DNA from 3 places in the Pseudomonas sp. RA_105y_Pfl2_P56 genome. Region 2 is predicted to be linked to each of the others. Evidence: predicted binding sites of a transcription regulator. Region 2 holds the regulator's gene; each other region holds the start of a gene.
The links. The regulator sigma-54, encoded in region 2, starts transcription at its own class of promoters, with help from an activator protein. The targets are predictions, from matches to a motif close to ANTGGCATNNANNTTGCTNT.

Region 1 (4,158 bases), on a different contig from region 2:
CGCTGGAGGCCTTGAAGGTCGCTGTTCACGTCTGAGGGCAATAAAAGGGAACCCTTCGCGCGACCGTCTATCCTAAAAGTGCATGCCACTATTCTGGAGCGACACCATGGGTTCGACGTTTAACGGTCTGATCGGTCTGATCATTCTTGCCCTCGATATCTGGGCCATCATCAACGTACTGAAAAGCGGCGCCGAGACCGGGATGAAAGTCCTCTGGGTGCTGCTGATCGTCCTTCTGCCGGTGCTGGGCCTGATCATCTGGGCGATTGCCGGGCCACGGGGGAATGTGCGGATCTGAGCCATTCTCGCGAACAACGCAAAACCTGTGAGGTTGTGTTAAGCCGATGGGCGCGCGAAGCGTCCCTTGAACCGGTGGGTGCGGTCTGACAGAAAACCCCGTGATCTACGACTGCTTCTCAGCCGATCGGGAATAAATCCCCTAGCCAAAAAAGCCTGCTTGCGTATTGGGTGTCTTTTTTTTCATGTTCGCCCGATGCAATCCTTTTGAACGATCAATCCGGCCAAAAGTCGAGATAGAGGTAAGCCCATTTGCGGGTTTGATCGAGGAGGCACCGATGCAAAAGTGGAAAATCACTTTCGTGGACGATCATGGTGAAACTGTTGTTGAGGTCTTCGAGCGCGCCGAATGTCCCAGCGACGATGAGGCCGCTCGACTGATCAAGCAACGGCTCCTGCCTGTTGCCGCCGCACTGGATTTGAACGATCTGGAAGGCCGCACCGCCGATGCGGGTGTCAAAAGTCTGAAAACCCAGAACAGCATCGAAATCCGCAGCATCACCCCCATCTGAAATTCTTCCATCATTATCACGCCAGGCCTTGGCAGCAGCTCTATCTTGGGGCTACTCTGCAAGCGAGATCAGCGAACGGATCGCTAAGGTCTGGTCTTGTCAGCTACATGCTTGTTTCCCGCGTGCAACCAGTTTGCCGAAGTACTTAGGCCCAAGGCCCGGGGCGGGAATACGGAAAGTCTATCCATCATCCGAGGGGGACGATTCATGAGCACAGCCTATCAAGAAGACATCAGCAGCAACGTGCTGCGCCGCATGAAAGAAGGCGGTTTCGATTTTTCCCGATTCCATCCCATCGAGTTCTACGCCATTTTCCCGGACGAGGAGCGGGCGCGCAGGGCGGCAGGCAAGTTTCGCGGTGAATCCATCAATGCCCAGGTCAGTGCGCGCGACGACGGCGCCTGGTCTCTGGAACTAAGCAAAGTGATGTACGCGACTTATGACGATATTGGCGATTTCGAGCAGGGCTTCTCCGCCGTGGTCGAACCGTTGGGTGGCATCATCGAGGGCTGGGGCGTCAAGCAGGAGGTACGCAACCGCTACCGTTTGAACTGATCTCTGGTGTTTTTTGTTGAGCAACGGCTGACCCTCGGGTTGGCCGTTTTCATTTATGGATCTCTTTTGCTTTCAAAACGTTTCACGCACGCAAAAAAAAGCCACCGGAGAGGGTGGCGAAAAGGGAAGACCGATAAATCGATGAAACCGTTCAGGGCCAAGGCTTTAAGGGCTGCACTGGCAGGCCGGATCAATTGAGCTGAAGACCTGCGCGTGGCAGCTCTTTCAGCGGATGCGCGGATTATCCGCCGCTCATGCCGAGCAGTGAAATCAACTCTGACTATGCTGGTGATAGACGACAACACTGCGTCGCAATGAGGCGGGGGCAATCAGGTTGGGGCATTTGTTGCACAGGAATGGTGCGGCACCTGCGGCGTGAATATCCAACTGATTGAAATCAAAGCGTTTATGCCGATGGCACGGGCCTTGCGAAGGCCTGTATGTCCGGGTGACAAGGAGTACGGCATGATCCGCACTTATTTTGATGAAATGTACGATGCCGGCGGCCAGATTCGCCCGCATTACCGGGAGTTTGCCCGGTGGTTGGCCGACACGCCTGACGAGCTGCTGGCCCAACGGCGACGCGAGGCCGATCTGCTGTTCCATCGTGCCGGGATTACCTTCACGCTCTACGGGGACGAGCAAGGCACAGAGCGCCTGATTCCTTTCGATACCATTCCGCGCAGCATCCCCGCCAGCGAATGGCGGATCGTCGAGCGCGGCTGCATCCAGCGGGTCAAGGCGTTGAACATGTTCCTCGCCGACCTTTACCACGAGCAGCGCATCATCAAGGCCGGGATCATTCCCGCCGAGCAGGTGCTGGCCAACGAGCAATATCAGTTGGCGATGCAAGGGCTGGATCTGCACCGCGATATTTATTCGCACATCTCTGGTGTCGATCTGGTGCGCGACGGCGACGGCACCTATTACGTGCTCGAAGACAACCTGCGCACACCGAGCGGCGTGAGCTACATGCTCGAAGACCGCAAGATGATGATGCGATTGTTCCCGGAGCTGTTCGCCGCGCAGCGCATCGCGCCGATCGACCACTACCCGAACCTGTTGCTCGACACCCTGAAAAGCTCAAGCCCGATTGATGACCCGAGTGTGGTGGTGTTGACGCCGGGGCGCTTCAACAGTGCATTCTTCGAGCATGCTTTTCTGGCGCGGGAAATGGGCGTGGAGCTGGTGGAGGGCGCCGATCTGTTCGTGCGTGACGACAAAGTCTTCATGCGCACCACCGACGGGCCAAAAGCGGTCGACGTGATCTACCGCCGTCTCGACGACGCGTTCCTTGATCCGCTGGCGTTCAATCCGGATTCGATGCTGGGTGTGCCGGGGCTGCTGTCGTCCTATCGTTCCGGCAACGTAGTGCTGGCCAACGCCATTGGCACCGGTGTGGCCGACGACAAGTCGGTGTATCCGTTCGTGACCGACATGATCCGTTTCTACCTCGATGAAGAACCGATCCTGAAGAACGTGCCGACCTGGCAATGCCGCAATCCGTCTGAACTTTCCCATGTGCTGGCCAATCTTGCGGATCTGGTGGTCAAGGAAACCCAAGGTTCGGGCGGTTACGGGATGCTGGTGGGGCCGGCAGCGACGACGGCGGAAATCGATGCATTCCGCGAGCGGATCAAAGCCAAGCCCCACGCGTACATCGCGCAACCGACATTGTCGCTGTCGACCTGTCCGACCTTTGTCGAAAACGGTATTGCGCCACGCCACATCGACCTGCGCCCGTTTGTCCTGTCCGGTCGCGAAACGCGGGTTGTGCCAGGCGGTTTGACCCGTGTCGCCCTGCGCGAAGGCTCTCTGGTGGTGAATTCCTCCCAGGGCGGCGGAACCAAGGACACCTGGGTGGTCGAGGATTGAAGGAAGTTTGCCATGTTAAGTAGAACTGCCTCGGATCTGTATTGGATGTCGCGTTACCTGGAGCGAGCGGAAAACCTCGCACGGATGCTCGATATCAGTTATTCGCTGTCGCTGATGCCGCAAGACGGCCGCGGCGATGGTCTGCACGAACTGGCCATGCCGCTGTTGATCACCGGCACACTCGACGATTATCTGGAGCGTCACGGCGCGCTGCATGCCGAACGATTGCTGCACTTTTTCGCCCTCGATGCCGCCAATCCGGCGAGCATCTACAGCTGTCTGGGCGCGGCGCGGGCCAGCGCTCACGCGGTACGTGGACGAATAACGGCTGACATGTGGGAAAACATCAACGCCACTTGGCTGGAGATTCGCGGGATCGCCGAACAGGGGCTGAGCCGCTATGGCATGAGCCGTTTCTGCGAATGGATCAAGGAGCGTTCACACCTGTTCCGTGGGGCGTCCTACGGCACGATCATGCGCAACGATGCGTTTCGCTTCATTCGCTTGGGGACCTTTATCGAGCGCGCGGACAACACCTTGCGCCTGCTCGATGCCCGCTACGAAATGGCGGGTGATCAGGCCGAAGCGGTCAGTGACGGCACTGCTCACGCCTACTATCAGTGGAGTGCTTTGCTCAGGGCTTTGTCGTCGTTTGAGGCCTACACCGAAATCTATCGCGATGCGCCGGGGGCGCGACATGTTGCCGAGTTGCTGCTGTTGCGCGCAGATGTGCCGCGTTCACTGCGTGCCTGCACCGAAGAGATCGATCAGATTCTCGCGCAGTTGCCCGGGGCCAACGGTCGGCCGGCACAACGCCTGGCCGCAGAAATGGACGCACGCCTGCGTTACACCGGCATCAACGAAATCCTCGAGGAAGGCCTGCACGCCTGGCTGACCGAATTCATCCCGCTGGTGCGCC
Region 2 (4,158 bases):
ATGGCAATGGTGACGTAGGCGCGATTGCTCGCGGCGAAACGCGGCAGCCATTTGTGCAGGTAGGCGTAAATGTCCTGGAACATTTCCTCGACTTCCGGCTGCGCCGCCAGGTATTCGGCCACCGGCGCATCGAGACCCGATTGCGCGCGCAGCTCTGGCTTCCAGTACGGGTTGGGCAGGCAGCGCACGTCGAACACCACGTCTGCATCGACCGGCATGCCGCGTTTGAAGCCGAATGACTCAACGAGAAATGCTGTTCCGGGTTCAGGCTGATTGAGCAGGCGCAACTTGATGGTGTCGCGCAACTGGTACAGGTTCAGGTGGGTGGTGTTGATCTTCAGGTCGGCCAGATCGGCGATTGGGCCGAGCAGGGCGGTTTCATCGCTGATCGCTTCGGCCAGTGAGCGGTTGGCAGTGCTCAGTGGATGACGCCGACGGGTTTCCGAAAAACGCTTGAGCAGGGTTTCTTCGTCGGCGTCCAGATAAAGCACATCGCACTGGATGTGGCGGCTGCGGACTTCTTCCAGCAACTCGGGGAAACGCGAGAGATGGCTCGGCAGGTTGCGCGCATCGATCGACACGGCCACCAGCGGTTGTGCCAATTCGGTGTGTATCAGTGCGCGTTCAGCCAGTTCTGGCAACAAGCCTGCCGGCAGGTTGTCGATGCAGTAGTAACCGCTGTCCTCAAGGACATTCAGTGCGGTGCTTTTGCCCGAGCCGGAGCGGCCACTGACGATGATCAAGCGCATGATTAATGCCTGTTCTGCTCTTCCAGTACCACTTGGTACAAGGCTTCACTGCCGGCAGCGCTGCGCAGTCTTTCGCGTACTTCCTTGCGGTCGAGCATGCTGGCGATTTGACGCAGTAACTCCAGGTGCGCATCGGTAGCGGCTTCTGGGACCAGCAGTACAAACAACAGATCAACGGGGGCGCCGTCGATCGCATCGAAATCGATAGGGGCGTCGAGGTGAAGCAGAGCGCTGACAGGCTCAATGCAACCCTTGAGGCGACAGTGAGGAATGGCGATGCCGTTGCCAAAACCGGTGGAACCGAGTTTTTCACGGGCAATCAGGGCCTCGAAGACATCTTGCATCTCCAGCGCCGGCACTTCGCGGGCGATCAGGTTGGCAATTTGTTCGAGGGCTTTCTTTTTACTGCCGCCCGGCACGTTCACAAGAGAACGGCCGGGGGTCAGGATATTTTCAAGTCGGATCATGGAGTGGGGGGTTATCGACCGGTAGCGCCCTGGAGCAGGCTCTGGGTCTTTTCCTTATGCTTTTTGAGTTGTTTATCCAGCTTGTCGGTCAGGGCGTCGATCGCGGCGTACATATCGGTATGTTCCGCGTTGGCGACCACTTCACTGCCGGGAATATGCAAGGTGGCTTCGATTTTCTGCTTGAGCTTTTCGACACACATCGTGACTTGTACGTTGGTGATCTTGTCGAAATGGCGCTCCAATCGTTCGAGTTTCTCGTTGATGTAGGTGCGCAGAGGTTCGGTCACTTCCAGTTGGTGTCCACTGATGTTGACTTGCATACAGCTTCTCCTTCGTTGCCAGTGCATAAAGCGGCAGGCTGGATAGCCTGCCACTGGAACGCTGTAACGTGGCTTACATCAACCGCTTGCGTTCGCTCGAAGGCGCGATCCCGAGGGACTCGCGGTACTTGGCGACGGTGCGGCGAGCCACCTGAATGCCTTGTGCCTCCAGTAAACCAGCGATCTTGCTGTCACTCAACGGCTTTTTCTGATTTTCCGCAGCAACCAGTTTTTTGATGATCGCGCGGATCGCCGTGGACGAGCATTCACCGCCTTCGGAGGTGCTGACGTGGCTTGAGAAAAAGTATTTCAGTTCATAGATACCGCGCGGGGTATGCATGAACTTCTGCGTGGTCACTCGGGAAATCGTCGATTCGTGCATGCCAACCGCTTCGGCGATGTCATGCAGCACCAGTGGCTTCATGGCTTCGTCCCCGTATTCCAGAAAGCCGCGTTGATGCTCGACGATCTGGGTGGCCACTTTCATCAGGGTTTCGTTGCGGCTTTGCAGGCTCTTGATGAACCAGCGGGCTTCCTGCAACTGGTTGCGCATGAAAGTGTTGTCGGCGCTGGTATCGGCGCGTCTTACGAAGCCGGCATACTGGGCGTTGACCCGCAGGCGGGGCACTGATTCCTGATTCAGTTCGACCAGCCAGCGTTCATTGTCCTTGCGCACAATGACGTCAGGGACGACGTATTCGGCTTCAGTGGATTCGATCTGAGAGCCCGGACGCGGGTTGAGGCTCTGCACCAGTTCGATGACTTGACGCAGTTCATCTTCCTTGAGCTTCATGCGCCGCATCAACTGGTTGTAATCGCGGCTGCCGAGCAAGTCGATGTAGTCGGTGACCAGACGTTTCGCTTCAGTCAGCCATGGTGTCTTCGCCGACAACTGGCGCAGTTGCAGCAACAGGCATTCGCCGAGGTTGCGGGCGCCGATGCCAGCGGGTTCAAACTGCTGGATGCGGTGCAGAACGGCTTCGATTTCGTCCAGTTCGATGTCCAGTTCCGGGTCGAACGCTTCGAGGATTTCTTCGAGGGTTTCGTCCAGGTAACCCTGGTTGTTTATGCAGTCGACCAGGGTGACGGCGATCAGTCGGTCGGTGTCTGACATCGGCGCGAGATTGAGCTGCCACAGCAGGTGGCTTTGCAGGCTTTCACCGGCGGAGGTGCGAGTGGTGAAGTCCCATTCGTCGTCATCGCTGCTGGGCAGGCTGCTGGCACTGGTCTGGTAGACGTCCTCCCAGGCCGTGTCGACCGGAAGCTCGTTGGGGATACGCTCGCTCCATTCGCCATCTTCCAGATTGTCCACCGTCGGAGCGGTTTCCTGATAGGACGGTTCCTGAATTTCGGTGTTGGGCTTTTGCTCGGCGTTGTCGGCCAGAGGGTCCGAGTTATCGAAGTCGTCGCCTTCTTCCTGGCGTTCGAGCATCGGATTGGATTCCAGGGCCTCCTGGATTTCCTGTTGCAGATCCAGGGTCGACAATTGGAGCAGACGGATGGCCTGTTGCAGCTGCGGTGTCATCGTCAGCTGCTGGCCCATTCTCAAGACTAGCGATGGTTTCATGGCAGGGGCTTAACACCTTATTCGCCGGCGCACATGCGCCATCCACTACAGAGCGCCGAAGCGCCAAACTTAAGCAAATTATATGCCTGAAACTGAAGTGTTTGCCTAGAGCGTTGTAACAATTAAAGCGTATTAAATCCTGCTTGAATCGATACAGCGCCCGCGCGTCTCTCCGGGCGCTGTCGCGTTTACAGGCGGAACTCGTGACCCAGATACACTTCCTTGACCAGATCGTTGGCCAGGATGGTTTCTGCGTCGCCTTCGGCAATCAACTGGCCGTCGTTGACGATGTAAGCGGTTTCGCAGATATCCAGCGTCTCACGCACGTTGTGGTCGGTGATCAGTACGCCGATGCCCTTGGCCTTGAGGTGGTGGATGATCTGCTTGATGTCGCCGACCGAGATCGGGTCGACACCGGCGAACGGTTCGTCGAGCAGGATGAATTTCGGTGCGGTTGCCAGAGCACGCGCGATTTCAACTCGGCGGCGTTCACCACCGGACAGGCTCATGCCCAGGTTGTCGCGGATGTGGCTGATGTGAAATTCCTGCAGCAGGCTTTCCAGCTCCTTGCGACGGCCGGCCTTGTCGAGCTCCTGGCGAGTCTCGAGGATGGCCATGATGTTGTCGGCCACCGACAGCTTGCGGAAGATCGAGGCTTCTTGCGGTAGATAGCCAATACCTGCCTTTGCGCGACCGTGCATTGGCTGGTGGCTGACGTCCAGATCGTCGATCAGCACGCGGCCCTGATCGGCCTGTACCAGGCCGACAATCATGTAGAAGCATGTGGTCTTGCCGGCACCGTTCGGGCCGAGCAGGCCAACAATCTGGCCGCTGTCGATCGACAGGCTGACGTCACGCACGACCTGGCGGCTTTTATAGGCCTTGGCCAGATGCTGAGCTTTCAGAGTGGCCATTACTGGGTTTTCTCGTCGGTTTTCTTCTTCGGCTGGATCACCATGTCGATGCGCGGACGCGACTCGGTGACCTTGCTGCCGGTGGCACGGCCGGCACTGGCCAGTTTCTTCACCGTGTCGTAGACGATTTTCTCGCCTTGG
Region 3 (4,158 bases), on a different contig from region 2:
GGGCCGGTGACGCAGGCCACAGGCAAACAGCCCCGGGCACTTAGCTCGGTCGATAAACGCGCACATTGGCATGCCCCTCACTGAGCAAATGGTGAGCATGCAGGCGACTCATCACGCCTTTGTCGCAATACAGCAGGTACTGGCGAGTCGGATCCAGCTCCTTGAAACGAGCGTTCACTGCGTAGAACGGCATCGTCTGTACTTCTATTCCGGCAAGCTGCAGCGGGTCATCCTCGGCGGCATCCGGGTGACGGATGTCGATAACGATCTGACCGGCCAGCGCTTCGCCGACTTCTTCAATCTGCAAATCCTGGCCCAATTCGTCGATCACCCGATCGATCGGCACCAGTTTGGCGTTTTCGAGCGCTCGCTCGAGCACCGCCATGTCGAATTCTTTCTCTTCGTGCTCAACGCGACCACGCTTGGCAGCGGTCTTCGGATTGACCGAAATGACCCCGCAGTATTCGGGCATGTGCCGGGCGAAATCGGCAGTGCCGATCTCGTTGGCCGTGTCGATGATGTCCTGCTTGTGGGCGACGATCAGCGGACGCAGGACCAGTTTGTCGGTCACGCAGTCGATCACCGACAGGTTCGGCAGCGTCTGGCTCGACACCTGGGAGATCGCTTCACCGGTGACCAGCGCGTCGATGTGCAGGCGGTCGGCAATGGCCGTGGATGCGCGCAACATCATACGCTTCAATACGACGCCCATATGACTGTTATCGACTTTGCCGAGAATTTCTCCCAACACTTCTTCGAACGGAACACTGACAAATAGCACGCGTTGCGAGCTTCCGTACTTCTTCCAGATGAAATGCGCGACTTCCATCACGCCCAATTCGTGGGCACGACCACCGAGATTGAAGAAGCAGAAGTGCGCCATCAGGCCGCGCCGCATGATCTGGTAGGCCGCAACGGTCGAGTCAAAGCCGCCGGACATCAGAACCAGGGTCTGCTCAAGTGCGCCCAGCGGATAACCGCCGATGCCGTTGTGCTGGCTGTGGATGACAAACAACCGTTTGTCGCGAACTTCCATCCGCACTTCGATTTGCGGTGCCTTGAGGTCGATTCCGGCAGCGCCGCACTCGCGACGCAGCTTGCTGCCGACGTATTTTTCGACGTCCATCGAACTGAATGCATGCTTGCCCGCGCGCTTGCAGCGTACCGAGAAAACCTTCCCGGCCAGCGCATCGCCGTAGTGCTGCTTGCACTTTTCGGTGATGTCGTCGAAGTCGCCCAGCGGGTACTCGTCGACCTGCAGAAAGTGCGCGATGCCGGGCATGCAGGTCAGGCGCTCAACCATCTCTTTCAAGGCTTTGGGGTCGGTAACGCGGGTTTCCAGCTCGAGATTGTCCCACACACCGTTCACCACCACGGCCGGGTCCAGGTCACGGAGCACGGTGCGGATGTTCTTGGCCAACTGGCGGATAAATTTCGTCCGGACAGGTCGGCTTTTGATGGTGATCTCGGGGAAGACTTTTACGATTAGTTTCATGAAAACAGCGCGCGCTGGGCCAGCCGAAAAAGGGGGGCGCGGATTATAGCGGAAATTGCTCAAGGTTTAACCAGTTAATGTGCAGAAGGTTTTGCTTGCACCAAAACAGGTCATTTTTCACCTGAAGCGCTACATTAAGGGGCGACATTTTCATCTTTAAGGCGCTTTGAACCTTTAAAAGCGTAAATTTGGGGCAAAAAACCCATGCTGGGGCACTGGCATGCAATTTGCTCCCTTGTGAGGCAGGTTGCCTTGGCAGAGTATCTGCGCCGGCATCACCCATATTAAGGGCATCCATTACTAGCCCTAAGCCACCCGGAGGACACTATGTCGAAGTCGGTTCAACTCATCAAAGATCATGACGTCAAGTGGATTGATCTGCGCTTCACGGACACCAAAGGCACTCAGCACCACGTGACCATGCCGGCTCGCGATGCGCTGGAAGACGACTTCTTCGAAGTCGGCAAGATGTTCGACGGTTCCTCCATCGCAGGCTGGAAAGGCATCGAAGCCTCCGACATGATCCTGCTGCCGGACGACGAAACGGCCGTGCTCGACCCGTTCACCGAAGACGCGACCCTGATCCTGGTCTGCGACATCATCGAACCGTCGACCATGCAAGGTTACGATCGTGACCCGCGCGCCATCGCTCACCGCGCCGAGGAATACCTGAAGACCACCGGTATCGGTGACACCGTCTTCGCAGGTCCCGAGCCAGAATTCTTCATCTTCGACGAAGTGAAGTTCAAGTCCGACATCTCCGGCTCGATGTTCAAAATCTACTCCGAACAAGGCTCGTGGATGTCCGACCAGGACATCGAAGGCGGCAACAAAGGCCACCGTCCAGGCATCAAAGGTGGTTACTTCCCGGTTCCGCCGTTCGACCACGACCACGAAATCCGTACTGCCATGTGCAACGCACTGGAAGAAATGGGTCAAACCGTTGAAGTTCACCACCACGAAGTGGCGACTGCCGGTCAGAACGAAATCGGTGTCAAGTTCAACACCCTGGTGAAGAAAGCTGACGAAGTTCAGACTCTGAAATACGTTGTACACAACGTTGCCGACGCTTACGGCCGCACCGCGACCTTCATGCCGAAGCCACTGTACGGCGATAACGGTTCGGGTATGCACGTTCACATGTCCATCGCCAAAGATGGCAAGAACACCTTCGCTGGCGAAGGCTATGCCGGCCTGTCCGAAACCGCTCTGTACTTCATCGGCGGCATCATCAAGCACGGCAAAGCGCTGAACGGCTTCACCAACCCGGCGACCAACTCCTACAAGCGTCTGGTGCCAGGCTTCGAAGCTCCGGTCATGCTGGCCTACTCGGCGCGCAACCGTTCCGCCTCGATCCGTATCCCTTACGTCAACAGCCCACGCGGCCGTCGTATCGAAGCACGTTTCCCGGATCCGGCTGCCAACCCGTACCTGGCTTTCGCAGCACTGCTGATGGCCGGCCTGGACGGTATCCAGAACAAGATCCACCCAGGCGATGCCGCTGACAAAAACCTGTACGACCTGCCGCCTGAAGAGGCGAAAGAGATCCCACAAGTTTGCGGTAGCCTGAAAGAAGCCCTGGAAGAGCTGGACAAGGGCCGCGCGTTCCTGACCAAGGGCGGCGTGTTCTCCGACGACTTCATCGATGCTTACATCGCGCTGAAATCCGAAGAAGAAATCAAAGTCCGTACCTTCGTACACCCACTGGAATATGAGCTGTACTACAGCTGCTGATCCGGTAGCGCCGCGCTACGCGGCGTGACAAAAAGAGGCCTTCTTCGGAAGGCCTTTTTTATTGCCCGTGATTTCATTGGCGACGTACCACCCTGGAGCGGGCTTGCTCGCGAAGGCGTCTTGTCAGTCACCATATCCTTCAGTGACCGACCGCGCTCGCGAGCAAGCCCACTCCCACAAGGGATTTTTGGCGGGCAAATAATCTCTGGATATGTCCAGGGTTGGGCCTACCGCCGCACCTGGCCTATGCTGCAACCCATCGCGTTCATTCCCGGTCGATTTCATGGGTCGCTTCTTTCTCTCCATCCTGCTGCTGATCGCCGTTCCCGCGGCCGCGCAGATCTACAAGTACACCGATGCCAACGGCAACACGGTGTACAGCGACCACTCGCCGGACGGCGTCAAGGCACAGCCGGTTGACCTGCCGCCGCTCAACACAGTCGAGCCTCCGTCACCGAGCGCACCCGCCGCGCCCACTACCGACAACCCGAAGCCGTCGCGCAATGCCTATGACATTCTCGAACTCGCCGGCCTGCCCACCGAAGAAGCCCTGCGCGCCAACAACGGCACCTTCACCGTCAATGTGTTGATCAAGCCGCGCCTGCAGCCGCCGCACCAATTCAGGCTGGTCCTGGACGACGAGCCTTACGGCCAGCCCAGCAACGTACCCATCCTGCAACTGGTGAACATCAATCGTGGCGAGCATCGACTCGCGGTGCAGGTGATCGATGGTCAGACGATCATTCAGCAGAGCCCTCCAGTGACCTTCACCGTGCAGCGGGTGCACACGCCATGATCCGCGCATGGCTGATCGTTGTGTTGGCACTGACGGCACTGCAAGCCACGGCGGAGGTGTTCATCTACGTCGATGGCCAAGGCAATCGCGTCTACACCGACCAGCCACGCGGGAACGCCAGGAAGGTTCCATT

Region 1: the regulator sigma-54 is predicted to act here: its motif matches at 1,778-1,797, upstream of AACY11_RS21880 (circularly permuted type 2 ATP-grasp protein).
Region 3: the regulator sigma-54 is predicted to act here: its motif matches at 1,710-1,729, upstream of glnA (glutamate--ammonia ligase).

What each region holds. Positions count from the first base shown of each region.
Region 1 covers NZ_CAXAPL010000037.1:28,234-32,391, reverse strand. Annotated here, with positions in the region: gene AACY11_RS21900 (hypothetical protein) at 1-35, shown strand, start outside; gene AACY11_RS21895 (PLDc N-terminal domain-containing protein) at 107-298, shown strand; gene AACY11_RS21890 (hypothetical protein) at 576-809, shown strand; gene AACY11_RS21885 (ribonuclease E inhibitor RraB) at 1,017-1,364, shown strand; gene AACY11_RS21880 (circularly permuted type 2 ATP-grasp protein) at 1,830-3,239, shown strand; gene AACY11_RS21875 (alpha-E domain-containing protein) at 3,252-4,158, shown strand, end outside.
Region 2 covers NZ_CAXAPL010000005.1:28,287-32,444, reverse strand. Annotated here, with positions in the region: gene rapZ (RNase adapter RapZ) at 1-749, opposite strand, end outside; gene ptsN (PTS IIA-like nitrogen regulatory protein PtsN) at 752-1,216, opposite strand; gene hpf (ribosome hibernation-promoting factor, HPF/YfiA family) at 1,228-1,536, opposite strand; gene AACY11_RS05185 (RNA polymerase factor sigma-54) at 1,610-3,103, opposite strand; gene lptB (LPS export ABC transporter ATP-binding protein) at 3,292-4,017, opposite strand; gene lptA (lipopolysaccharide transport periplasmic protein LptA) at 4,017-4,158, opposite strand, start outside.
Region 3 covers NZ_CAXAPL010000014.1:85,913-90,070, forward strand. Annotated here, with positions in the region: gene thiI (tRNA uracil 4-sulfurtransferase ThiI) at 41-1,495, opposite strand; gene glnA (glutamate--ammonia ligase) at 1,823-3,229, shown strand; gene AACY11_RS12120 (DUF4124 domain-containing protein) at 3,513-4,025, shown strand; gene AACY11_RS12125 (DUF4124 domain-containing protein) at 4,022-4,158, shown strand, end outside.